2 regions of the Neisseria sp. SLRRB23 genome follow, and region 2 is predicted to be linked to the other one. Evidence: riboswitches for the same ligand, from Rfam matches in the RefSeq annotation. Region 2 holds a riboswitch; the other holds the start of a gene.
The links. Region 2 has a riboswitch for thiamine pyrophosphate ahead of cytX (putative hydroxymethylpyrimidine transporter CytX). Riboswitches for the same ligand answer to the same signal wherever they lie in the genome.
Positions count from the first base shown of each region.

Region 1: another riboswitch for thiamine pyrophosphate. It lies ahead of thiC (phosphomethylpyrimidine synthase ThiC); the one in region 2 lies ahead of cytX (putative hydroxymethylpyrimidine transporter CytX).

Region 1 covers NZ_JBPBFH010000021.1:15,245-21,626, forward strand. Annotated here, with positions in the region: gene thiC (phosphomethylpyrimidine synthase ThiC) at 354-2,255, opposite strand; TPP riboswitch at 2,346-2,445, opposite strand; tRNA gene ACRPFF_RS06980 (tRNA-Met) at 2,595-2,671, shown strand; gene ACRPFF_RS06985 (NUDIX domain-containing protein) at 2,853-3,728, shown strand; gene ACRPFF_RS06990 (ABC transporter ATP-binding protein) at 3,737-4,675, shown strand; gene ptsP (phosphoenolpyruvate--protein phosphotransferase) at 4,797-6,382, opposite strand, start outside.
Region 2 covers NZ_JBPBFH010000015.1:1,454-7,835, forward strand. Annotated here, with positions in the region: gene ACRPFF_RS05320 (amino acid ABC transporter ATP-binding protein) at 1-661, opposite strand, end outside; gene ACRPFF_RS05325 (amino acid ABC transporter permease) at 663-1,331, opposite strand; gene ACRPFF_RS05330 (amino acid ABC transporter permease) at 1,321-1,980, opposite strand; gene tldD (metalloprotease TldD) at 2,130-3,572, opposite strand; TPP riboswitch at 3,689-3,793, shown strand; partial or broken gene cytX (putative hydroxymethylpyrimidine transporter CytX) at 3,858-5,093, shown strand; gene ACRPFF_RS05345 (FAD-dependent oxidoreductase) at 5,090-6,190, shown strand; gene thiE (thiamine phosphate synthase) at 6,211-6,382, shown strand, end outside.

The sequences.
Region 1 (6,382 bases), on a different contig from region 2:
TGGATTCCCGCCTGCGCGGGAATGACGGCGGAAAGATTCTATTTTTCCCGATAATCGCCCACAATCTCAAATTCCTTCATTCTCTCAAAAACAAAATCAGAACCCTAAATCCCATCATCCCCATCTATGTGAATATATAGTGGATTAACAAAAATCAGGACAAGGCGACGAAGCCACAGACAGTACAAATAGTACGGCAAGGCGAGGCAACGCCGTACTGGTTTAAATTTAATCCACTATAAAAATTTTAAAAATTACTTTAATTATCGGTTGTTTAATCATTTTCACAAGCGAAAGAATGCCGTCTGAAGCCCTTTTTCCGGTTTTCAGACGGCATTTTTTTGCTTGACGTTTCAACTGTAAATCTTCGCGCCTTTTTTGACGAACTCGACCGCTTTTTCCTCCATGCCTTGCTGTTGGGCTTTTTGCTTGTCGGCGTAGTCGCGTACTTCCTGCGTGATTTTCATCGAGCAGAATTTGGGGCCGCACATCGAGCAGAAGTGGGCGATTTTCGCGCCTTCGGCGGGCAGGGTTTCGTCGTGGAAGCTTTCGGCGCGTTCGGGGTCGAGACTTAAGCGGAATTGGTCGCGCCAGCGGAACTCGAAACGCGCCTTGCTCAGGGCGTTGTCGCGCAACTGTGCACCCGGCCAGCCTTTGGCGAGATCGGCGGCGTGGGCGGCGAGTTTGTAGGTGATGATGCCGGTGCGCACGTCTTCTTTGTCGGGCAGCCCCAAATGCTCTTTCGGGGTAACGTAGCAGAGCATGGCCGTGCCGTACCAGCCGATATTGGTCGCGCCTATGCCCGAAGTGATGTGGTCGTAGCCGGGGGCGATGTCGGTAACGAGCGGGCCGAGGGTATAAAACGGTGCTTCAAAGCAGTGTTGCAGCTCTTCGGTCATATTTTCTTTGACGCGTTGCAGCGGCACATGGCCGGGGCCTTCGATCATGACTTGTACGTCGTGTTTCCACGCTTTATCGGTCAATTCGCCCAAGGTGTGCAATTCGGCGAATTGGGATTCGTCGTTGGCATCGGCAATGCAGCCGGGGCGCAGGCCGTCGCCCAAGCTGAACGATACGTCATACGCCTTCATAATTTCGCAGATTTCGTCGAAATGCGTGTAGAGGAAGTTTTCCCGATGATGTGCCAAACACCATTTCGCCATGATGGAACCGCCGCGCGAGACGATGCCGGTAAGGCGGTTGGCGGTCATCGGTACATAACGCAGCAACACGCCTGCGTGTATGGTGAAATAGTCCACGCCTTGCTCCGCCTGTTCGATTAAGGTGTCGCGGAACAAATCCCAAGTCAAATCTTCGGCAATACCGCCAGTTTTTTCCAAAGCCTGATAGATAGGCACGGTACCGATGGGGACGGGCGCGTTGCGGATAATCCATTCGCGCGTTTCATGGATGTGCGCGCCGGTGGACAAATCCATAATCGTGTCCGCGCCCCAACGCAGCGACCACACCATTTTTTCGACTTCTTCGGTCAGGCTGGAGGTTACGGCGGAATTGCCCAAATTGCCGTTGATTTTGACGCGGAAGTTGCGGCCGATAATCATCGGTTCGAGTTCGGGGTGGTTGATGTTGGCAGGGATAATCGCGCGTCCGGCGGCGATTTCTTGGCGCACGAATTCGGGCGTGATTTGGTCGGGACGGGTCGGGATATTCGCGCCGAAACTTTGCCCTGCGTGCTGTTTCAAGAGCTTGGCGTATTCAGGCCGTCTGAAAAGCTCGTCCAGTTTCATACGCTCGCGTATGGCGACAAACTCCATTTCGGGCGTGATGATGCCTTGGCGCGCATAGTGAAGCTGGGTTACGTTGCTGCCGCTTTTCGCACGGCGCGGGCGGGTGATTTGGTTGAAACGCAGATGGGCGGTTTGCGGGTCGTGCGCACGTTCGATGCCGTATTCGCTAGAAAGCTTGGGCAGGATTTCGGTATCGCCGCGTTCATCCAGCCATGCGGTGCGGATGTGCGGCAAGCCTTGTTTCAGGTCGATGTGCGCCGCCGGGTCGCCGTACACGCCGCTGGTGTCATAGACGGGAATCGGCGGATTGGCTTCCGTACCTTGCGCCGTGTAAGTGTCGTCCTGACGGATTTCGCGCAAAGGCACGCGGATGTCGTCGCGGCTGCCTTGCAGATACACGCGTTCCGAGTTCGGATATTTGAAGCGGATGCCGATGTCTTCGCTCAAGTCGGCAAGCTCGCGCGCTTCGTTGCCGGAAGTTTTGGCAGTTTTTTTTGGCGTAGTCATAAAAAATGCTCCTGTTTTCTCGTTTAGAATAAAGAAACAGGAGCGTTTTGCGTTTTCAGACGGCATTTGAAAACCAATGCCGTCTGAAAGACAGAATCCGTGAAAACTCCCCACGCAGGTATTATCCCGATCGGGTGTAAAGGGTATTTCTCAGCCGCCTAAACATCAGGCAGCACCCCTGTTTCAATGTTAACCAAAATTAAACCACGGGCTTGGATTTTTGTAAAGAAAATAATATTTCAAATCAGGCATAAACCGGCCTCGGACAAGATTTCATGATTTTTCGCGGAAAGAATGCTTGACACCGCATACTACCTTCTGTATAGTTCTACCTTCTGACGCGGGATGGAGCAGCATGGTAGCTCGTCGGGCTCATAACCCGAAGGTCGTAGGTTCGAATCCTGCTCCCGCAACCAAATATTAAACCCCTTGGTTCAATGCCGAGGGGTTTTGTTTTGCCTGTTTCCTGCCGCCTCCGTTTTTTGCCGGATCTTCCTTCCTGCCGCAATATCGGAACGGCAGCCCGCCGTCTGTTTGCGGTTGCAAATTCAGGCGGCTTGGCTACAATCTTCCACATTATGTTCAAGAAAGCCAACCATGCCGACCGTCCGTTTTACCGAATCCGTCAGCAAACACGACCTTGATGCCCTGTTCGAGTGGGCAAAAGCAAGTTACGGTGCAGAAAGTTGCTGGAAAACACTGTATCTGAACGGCCTGCCTTTGGGCAACCTGTCGCCGGAATGGGCGGAGCGCGTCAAAAAAGACTGGGAGGCAGGCTGCTCGGAGTCTTCAGACGGCATTTTTCTGAATGCGGACGGCTGGTCAGATATGGGCGGCCGCTTGCAGCACCTCGCCCGCACATGGAACAAGGCGGGGCTGCTTCACGGCTGGCGCAACGAGTGTTTCGACCTGACCGACGGCGGCGGCAACCCCTTGTTCACGCTCGAACGCGCCGCTTTCCGTCCGTTCGGACTGCTCAGCCGCGCCGTCCATCTCAACGGTCTGACCGAATCGGACGGCCGATGGCATTTCTGGATAGGCAGGCGCAGTCCGCACAAAGCAGTCGATCCCGACAAACTCGACAATACTGCCGCCGGCGGTGTTTCCAGCGGCGAAGTGCCGTCTGAAGCCGTGTGTCGCGAAAGCAGCGAAGAAGCCGGTTTGGATAAAACGCTGTTCCCGTTTATCCGTCCGGTATCTCGGCTGCACAGCCTGCGCCCCGTCAGCCGGGGTGTGCACAATGAAATCCTGTATGTATTCGATGCCATCCTGCCCGAAACCTTCCTGCCTGAAAATCAGGACGGCGAGGTTGCATGTTTTGAAAAGATGGACATCGGCGGTCTGTTGGATGCCATGTTGTCGGGAAACATGATGCACGACGCGCAACTGGTTACGCTGGACGCGTTTTGCCGTTACGGTCTGATTGATGCCGCCCATCCGCTGTCCGAGTGGCTGGACGGCATACGTTTATAGGATGCGCCATGCTTGAACTGAACGGACTCTGCAAACGCTTCGGCAATAAAACCGTCGCCGACAACATCTGCCTGACTGTCGGGCGCGGCAAAATACTTGCCGTTTTGGGGCGGTCGGGCTGCGGAAAATCCACCCTGCTGAATATGATTGCGGGGATTGTCCGTCCGGACGGCGGCGAAATTCGGCTGAACGGGGAAAACATTACCCGTATGCCGCCCGAAAAACGCCGTATTTCGCTGATGTTTCAAGATTACGCGCTGTTTCCCCATATGAGTGCGCTGGAAAATGCGGCATTCGGTTTGAAAATGCAAAAAATGCCGAAAGCCGACGCCGAACGCCTTGCCATGGCGGCACTTGCCGAAGTCGGACTGGAAAACGAGGCGCACCGCAAGCCTGAAAAACTTTCCGGAGGCGAGAAGCAACGGTTGGCACTGGCGCGCGCTTTGGTTGTCCGCCCTTCCCTGCTGTTGCTGGACGAATCGTTTTCCAGTTTGGACACGCATTTGCGCGGCACGCTGCGCCGTATGACTGCCGAACGCATCCGAAACGGCGGCATCCCTGCCGTTTTGGTTACCCATTCGCCCGAAGAAGCCTGTACGACGGCAGACGAAATCGCCGTGATGCATGAAGGGAGAATTCTACAATACGGCACGCCCGAAACATTGGTCAAAACACCGTCCTGCGTGCAGGTCGCCCGACTGATGGGGCTGCCCAATACCGACGATGACCGCCATATTCCGCAACATGCGGTGCGTTTCGACCAAGACGGCATGGAGTGCCGCGTATTATCCCGTACCTGTTTGCCCGAATCGTTCAGCCTGTCCGTCCTCCATCCGGAACACGGCATCCTGTGGCTGAACCTCGATATGCCGCACGCCGGTGAAATATCGGGAAACGATACGGTACGCATCCATATCGAAGACAGGGAAATCGTCCGTTTCCGTTGATGCTTCCTTAAAAACAAAATGCCGTCTGAAAAACCTTTCAGACGGCATTTTTTTACCAAAGCAGCTATATTTTTTCTAAGGGCGTTATTTGACTGCAATCTTTTTCCATTGTCAACAATATTTATTTCCGCACTTTGGCTTCGGCTTCCTCTCCTGCCGGCGCGCTGTTCATCTGTTTGATCAGCTTTTCCGCCTTTTCCTCGTCCTCGCAGCGGACGATTTTGGCAATATCGTTTTCGAGCTGTGCGATATTGCTGTTCAGGATGATGTTTTTGACGGGCAGGATGTTGTTGGGATTCATCGAAAAACGGCGCAGCCCCATACCCAATAAAACGCGGGTAAACGCCGTGTCGCCCGCCATTTCGCCGCACACGGACACGTCTTTTTCCATACGGTTGGCGGTACGGATGACGTGTTGCAGCATTTTCAACACGGAAGGATGTCCGGGCTGGTAGAGGTGGCTGACGCTGTCGTCGCTGCGGTCGACGGACAAGATATATTGAATCAGGTCGTTGGTACCGATGGAAATAAAATCGACCAGTTTTAAAATGCTGCCGACGGTCAACGCGGCCGAGGGGATTTCAATCATGCAGCCGACACCGACATCGCCGAAGGCTTCACCGCGCTCAGTAAGCTGCCGCTGGGCGGTATCCAAATGAATCAGGCATTGGCGCACTTCAGACAAGGAGGTAATCATCGGCCACATCATGCGCACGGAGCCGTGGACGGCGGCACGGAGGATGGCGCGCATCTGGGTGCGGAACATGACCGGTTCGGCAAGGCACAGGCGGATGCCGGTCATGCCCAGTGCGGGGTTGAGGCTGCCGTTGGGGGTGGCGTTTTGACCGAACCAGCGGGGGTTTTTATCCACGCCTAAATCAACGATTCGGATGGTAACGCTTTTGCCTTTCATTTTTTTGACAATCGCGCTGTACACTTCGTACTGCTCGTCTTCAGACGGCATCGTATCGCGGTTCAGGTAAAGAAACTCGCTGCGGAACAGCCCGATGCCGTCTGCGCCGAGGTTGTGCAGTAATTTGACATCTTCGGCTGATTCTATATTGCCCAAAAGCTCGATACAGACCCCGTCGGCGGTAGCAGCGGCGGTCTTTTTGAGCTTGTTCAACTCGCGTTTGTGGCTGCGGTATTCGCGGGCACGGCGACGGTATTCGTTCAACACCGACTCATCCGGCGAAATAATCAACACGCCGTTGATGCCGTCCACGATGACCGTTTCGCCTTCGGTAATCAGTTTGCGCGCGTTGTGCAGCCCGACGACGGACGGGATGTCCAAGCTCCTGCCCAAAATCGCCGTATGACTGGTCGGACCGCCGACATCGGTTACAAAAGCGGCAATCCGCTGCTCTCTGAACAAAACCGTATCGGCAGGCGAAAGGTCGTGCGCAATCAGCACGGTTTCGTCAAACAGGTTATCGGCAACATTTAAATCGTTGCCCTGCCCAACCAGGTTGTTGTGGATGCGCTGGACGACTTGCAGCATATCCTGCTTGCGTTCGCGCAAATAGGCATCGCCTATGCCGTCAAACTGAGCGGCAAGTTTGTCGCTCTGTTGCTTCAATGCCCATTCGGCGTTGATTTTTTGTTCTTTTAAAATATCGACGGGTTCGCGCGACAAGGTTACATCGGTCAGCAGCATCAGGTGCAGCGAAATAAACGCGCCCAATTCGGTCGGAGCGTTTTCGGGAA
Region 2 (6,382 bases):
CGGACGATTCGACGATGCCGCCTTTGTCCATGAAGACGATGCGGTCGGCAACTTTACGTGCAAACCCCATTTCATGGGTTACGATGAGCATGCTCATGCCTTCGCGGGCGAGTTCCAAAACCACTTCCAAGACTTCGCGCACCATTTCGGGGTCGAGTGCGGCGGTGATTTCGTCCAGCAGGATGACTTCCGGATTCAGGCACAGGGCGCGGACGATGGCGATGCGCTGTTTCTGGCCGCCGGAGAGTTCGCGCGGATAGGCGTTTTTGCGGTCGAGCAGTCCGACGCGCTCCAACAGCTTGTCGGCTTGCGCCTCTGCTTCGGCACGGTTGCGGTTTTGTACTTTTACCGGGCCTAAGAGGATGTTTTCGATGACGGTCATATGGGCAAACAGTTCATAGCTTTGAAAGACCATGCCGACTTTTTGCCGGGCGGTTTGCCAGGAAACGTCTTTACCGAATTCGCCGACGCCGTCCATCACGATGCTGCCGCCTTGGTGCGATTCCAAACCGTTGACGCAGCGCAGGAGTGTGGATTTGCCGCAGCCGGACGGACCCAGCAGTACGATGACTTCGCCTTTTTCCAAGTCCAAGTCTAAGGATTGGATGGCGGTTACGTTGCCGTATTGTTTGTGCAGCTTGCGGATGCTCAGTAAAGCCATGTCAGTGTTCCCATTTTTGTTCAAGTTTTGCAGCCAGTAGCGACAGCGGCCAGCAACAGAAGAAATACAGCATAAAAATCAGGCCGTAAACCCAAAATGAAGCATTGGGCTGCGTCAGCAACGAGTTTTCAATAATTTGCTGCCCGACTTTGACCACTTCAATCACGCCGATAAGCGAGGCGAGCGAGCTGGTTTTGATCATGCGCGTGAACAGGTTGACTGCGCCGGGCAAGACGCGGCGGATACTTTGCGGCAGCTCGATGTAGCGGAATACCTGCCCGCGGCTCAAGCCGAGTGCCAGGCCTGATTCGACCTGGTGTTTTTCAATCGATTCCAATGCGCCGCGGACCAAATCGCCCATTTCGGCGATGCCCCACAGGGAAAATACCCAGACGCAGACCCAAAATCCGCCGATATGTATGCCCGTCCACACAGACAAACCGAAATACAGGCCGAACAGCCACACCAAAATCGGCACGATGCGGATGGTTTCGAGATAAAACCGTCCGATAAAGCGGATGAGCTGGTTGCGCGAACGCAAAACCAAGCCGAACAGCGTGCCCAATACGCAAGAAGCCGCAACAGAGATTAAAGAAATTTGTGCCGTTAAGAGCAGGCCTTCGCCCAAGCGCGCCGCGTTTTGTCCTTCAAACAGCCAGTCAAACACCATATTTTGCACTCCGTACGCGGTTTTCTGCCCAGCGCGCCAGAAGCGAAACGGGCAGAAGGATGATCAGGTAGCTGGCAAACAGCAGGAACAAGGCTTCGTTGGTTTTATAGTCCATGCCGATGATGTCTTTGGTAACGAACAACAATTCTGCAATGCCGACCGCGCTGACGATAGATGTTTCTTTCATCAAAAACAATACGTTTGCGCCGATGGCGGGAACGGCGACCGCCCATGCCTGAGGCAATTCGACATAGCGGAAGACTTGAAATCGGCTCAAACCGATGGCCTTGCCCGCTTCAATCTGTCCTTTTGGGACGGACAAAATACCGGCGCGGATGGCTTCTGCCATATAGCTTGCGCCCAAGAAAACCAGTGCGATCACGCCGCAGGTGAAACCGTCCCATTTAATGCCCATTTTCGGCAGGCCGTAATACAGGAAAAACAATTGGATCAGCAGGGGCGTATTGCGCGACAGCTCGATATAGGCGCGCGCCAATGCGTAGAAGGGGCGGATGCGGTATGCCGTTACCACGGCGACGGGCAGGTCGAACAGCAACGACAAAACAACGCCGTAAACGGACAATTCCAGCGTCAGCTTTGCCGCATCGGCGAATTTGGGGACGGCATCGATTAAATAAGGCCAGTTCATCAGAATCAGAAATCAGCTTAACGAAAGGCGGTATTTTAATGAACTTGCAAGATAATGTTAAAGAATGCTTGGGAATATCAAACATCGGAAAAAAGAATAAGGCGATGCCGTCTGAAAACCTTTCAGACGGCATCGTGCCGGATTCCGCGTCAGATTTCGCTACCGCCGACGGTCAGTCCGGCATCAATCCGCAAGGTCGGTTGCCCCACGCCAACAGGGACGCTCTGCCCTTCTTTACCGCACACGCCGACACCGCTATCCAACGCAGTATCGTTGCCTATCATGGAGACGTGTTTCAACACTTCGGGGCCGTTGCCGATAATAGTTGCGCCTTTGACGGGATATTGCAGCTTACCGCCTTCCACCCACCACGCTTCGGATGCACTGAACACGAATTTGCCGCTGGTAATGTCCACTTGTCCACCGCCGAAGTTGACGGCGTAAATGCCTTTGTCGATGGACGCGATGATTTCGTCGGGTTCGTAGCCGCCGTTTTCCATAAAGGTGTTGGTCATACGCGGCATAGGGGCGGAAGCGTAACTTTCACGGCGGCCGTTGCCGGTCGATTGCGTGCCCATCAGGCGGGCATTGGTTTCGTCCTGCATATAGCCGACCAAAATACCGTCTTCAATCAATACGGTGCGGCGGGTTTCGTTGCCTTCGTCGTCGATATTGAGCGAGCCGCGTCTGTCGGCAATATTACCTTGGTCAACGACGGTAACGCCTTTGGCGGCCACGCGCTCGCCGATTCGTCCGGAGAAAACGCTGGTTTCTTTGCGGTTGAAATCGCCTTCCAAACCATGTCCGACCGCTTCGTGCAGCAACACGCCCGGCCAGCCGTTGCCCAAAACGACGGTCATCTCACCGGCAGGCGCAGGACGGGATTCGAGATTAATCAGGGCTTGTTTGACGGCGGAATCGACAAACTGCCGTACCAAAGTTTCATCGAAATACGCCAAATCATAACGTCCGCCGCCACCTGCGCTGCCCTGCTCGCGACGCTCGCCCTGCTTGGCGATAACGGTAACGTTCAGGCGCACCATCGGACGAATATCCGCGGCGTGTTTACCGTCCAAACGGGCGATGTACACCATATCGTATTCGCAGGTCAAACCGGCCATCACTTGCACGATACGCGGATCGGCGGCTTTGGCCAGCGTTTCGACTTTGTTCAACAACGCGACTTTGGCAGCGGAATCAAGGCTGGCAATAGGATCCATCGCCATGTGGACAGGCTTGCCGTAGGCAGGTGTCGGCACTTTGACACTGGCTTCGCCACCGGCCGCACCAATCACGCGCACTGCTTTGGCAGAGCGGTTGATCGAATCAATACACAGGCTGTCGGCGTAGGCAAAAGCAGTTTTATCGCCCGAAACGGCACGCACGCCCACACCCTGATCGATTTGGAAGCTGCCTGATTTGACGATGCCTTCTTCCAGATGCCAACTTTCATAAGCGGTGCGCTGACAATAAATATCGGCATAATCGACATGGTTGGCACCGATAATGCTCAGGCTTTGGGCGAGCAAATCGGGAGAAAGATGGTTGGCTTCGAGCAAATCTCGCTGTACGGCATAATAGGTTTGATGCATGGTGTCGGAGCATAAAAAATCAGTGGGCCGATTATACGGCATTTGTTATGAAAATGTATCGTGCCGCCTGAAATGTAAGATTTTTGCCAACATCCCCTGCTTTTGTGTACACTTAAAGCTCTTTGTCGGAGTGCTGCCCGCCGGGCGGCTGAGATTGCGAAAGCAAAATCCGTAGAACCTGTCGGGGTAATGCCTGCGTAGGAAACAAACCTTCCCTGCCCGTTCGGGCTTCCGTTCCCTTTCCGCACTTCCCCGCCCACCTTCCTTCTTTTTAAAGGACGTCATATGTCGGGCAATATTTCACAACAACCTTCGTCTGCCGCCTCCGCTGCCGGCATCGGGCTGATTTGGTTCGGCGCGGCGGTATCGATTGCCTAAATCAGCACGGGGACTCTGCTCGCCCCCTTGGGCTGGCAACGCGGTTTGGCGGCACTGCTGATCGGCCATGCTATCGGCGGCATATTGTTTTTCGCGGCGGCATATATCGGCGCATTCACGCAAAAAAGCGCGATGGAAAGCATACGCCTGTCGTTCGGCACAGGCGGTTCCGTCTTATTTTCGGCGGCGAACGTGCTGCAACTGGTCGGCTGGACGGCCGTCATGATTTATTCGGGTGCGGCGGCAAGTTCCGCACTGGGCAAAATGCTCTGGCAAAACGGGTCGTTTTCCTGGTGGGCTTTGGCCAACGGCGCGCTGATTGTCTTGTGGCTGATTTTCGGCGCACGCAAAACAGGATGGCTGAAAACCGGTTCGATGGTGCTGATGCTGTTGGCGGTTCTGTGGCTGAGTGCCGAAGTCTTTTCCACGGCAGGCAGCACCGCCGCACAGGTTTCAGACGGCATGAGCTTCGGAACGGCAGTCGAACTGTCCGCCGTCATGCCGCTTTCCTGGCTGCCGCTGGCCGCCGACTACACGCGCCAAGCACACCGCCCGTTTGCGGCAACCCTGACGGCAACGCTCGCCTATACGCTGACGGGCTGCTGGATGTATGCCTTAGGTTTGGCAGCGGCGTTGTTCACCGGAGAAACCGATGTGGCAAAAATCCTGTTGGGCGCGGGCTTGGGCATAACGGGCATTCTGGCAGTCGTCCTGTCGACCGTTACCACCACTTTTCTCGATGCCTACTCCGCCGGCGTAAGTGCCAACAATATTTCCGCCAAACTTTCGGAAACACCCGTCGCCATTGCCGTCGCCGTTGTCGGCACGGTGCTTGCCGTCCTCCTGCCCGTTACCGAATATGAAAACTTCCTTCTCTTGATCGGCTCAGTATTTGCGCCGATGGCGGCCGTTTTGATTGCCGACTTCTTCGTCTTAAAACGGCGTGAGGAGATTGAAGGCTTTGACTTTGCCGGACTGATTCTGTGGCTGGCCGGCTTCATCCTCTACCGCTTCCTGCTGTCGGCAGGCTGGGAAAGCAGCATCGGCCTAACCGCGCCCGTAATGATTGCTACCGCCATTGCCACCGTATCGGTACGCCTACCGTTTAAAAAATCATCCGACATACAAAGGAACCCGTCATGACCCGTATCGCCATCCTCGGCGGCGGCCTCTCAGGAAGGCTGACCGCACTGCAACTTGCAGAACAAGGTTATCAGATTGCACTTTTCGACAAAGGCACCCGCCAAGGTGAACACGCCGCCGCTTATGTTGCCGCCGCCATGCTCGCGCCTGCGGCGGAAGCGGTCGAAGCCACGCCTGAAGTCATCAAACTGGGCAGGCAGAGCATTCCGCTTTGGCGCAACATCAGAGGCCGTCTGAAAACGCCTGCTATGATGCAGGAAAACGGCAGCCTGATTGTGTGGCACGGGCAGGACAAACCTTTATCCAACGAGTTCGTCCGCCATCTCAAACGCGGCGGCGTAGCGGATGACGAAATCGTCCGTTGGCGCGCCGACGACATCGCCAAACGCGAACCGCAACTCGGCGGACGTTTTTCAGACGGCATCTACCTGCCGACCGAAGGCCAGCTCGACGGGCGGCAAATATTGTCTGCACTTGCCGACGCTTTGGACGAACTGAACGTCCCTTGCCATTGGGAACACGAATGCGCCCCCGAAGACCTGCAAGCCCAATACGACTGGCTGATCGACTGCCGCGGCTACGGCGCAAAAACCGCGTGGAACCAATCCCCCGAACACACCAGCACCTTGCGCGGCATACGCGGCGAAGTGGCGCGGGTTTACACACCCGAAATCACGCTCAACCGCCCCGTGCGTCTGCTGCACCCGCGTTATCCGCTCTACATCGCCCCAAAAGAAAACCACGTCTTCGTCATCGGCGCGACCCAAATCGAAAGCGAAAGCCAAGCTCCTGCCAGCGTGCGTTCAGGGCTGGAACTTTTATCCGCACTCTATGCTGTCCACCCCGCCTTCGGCGAAGCCGACATCCTCGAAATCGCTACCGGCCTGCGCCCCACGCTCAATCACCACAACCCCGAAATCCGTTACAACCGCGCCCGACGCCTGATGGAAATCAACGGCCTTTTCCGCCACGGTTTCATGATTTCTCCCGCTGTAACCGCCGCCGCCGTCAGATTGGCAGTGGTACTGTTTGACGGAAAAGACGCACCCGAACGTGATGAAGAAAGCGGTTTGGCGTATATCCGAAGACAAGATTAAAGCCGTCTGAAAGGAACCCCATGACCTTCCCGCCCCTAAAATCCCCGCTCAAATTCTACGCCGTCGTTCCCACCGCCGATTGGGTGGAGCGCATGGTCGAAGCAGGTGCCGACACGGTGCAACTGCGCTGCAAGACCCTGCACGGCGATGAATTGAAACGCGAAATCGCCCGCTGCGTCGCCGCCTGTCAGG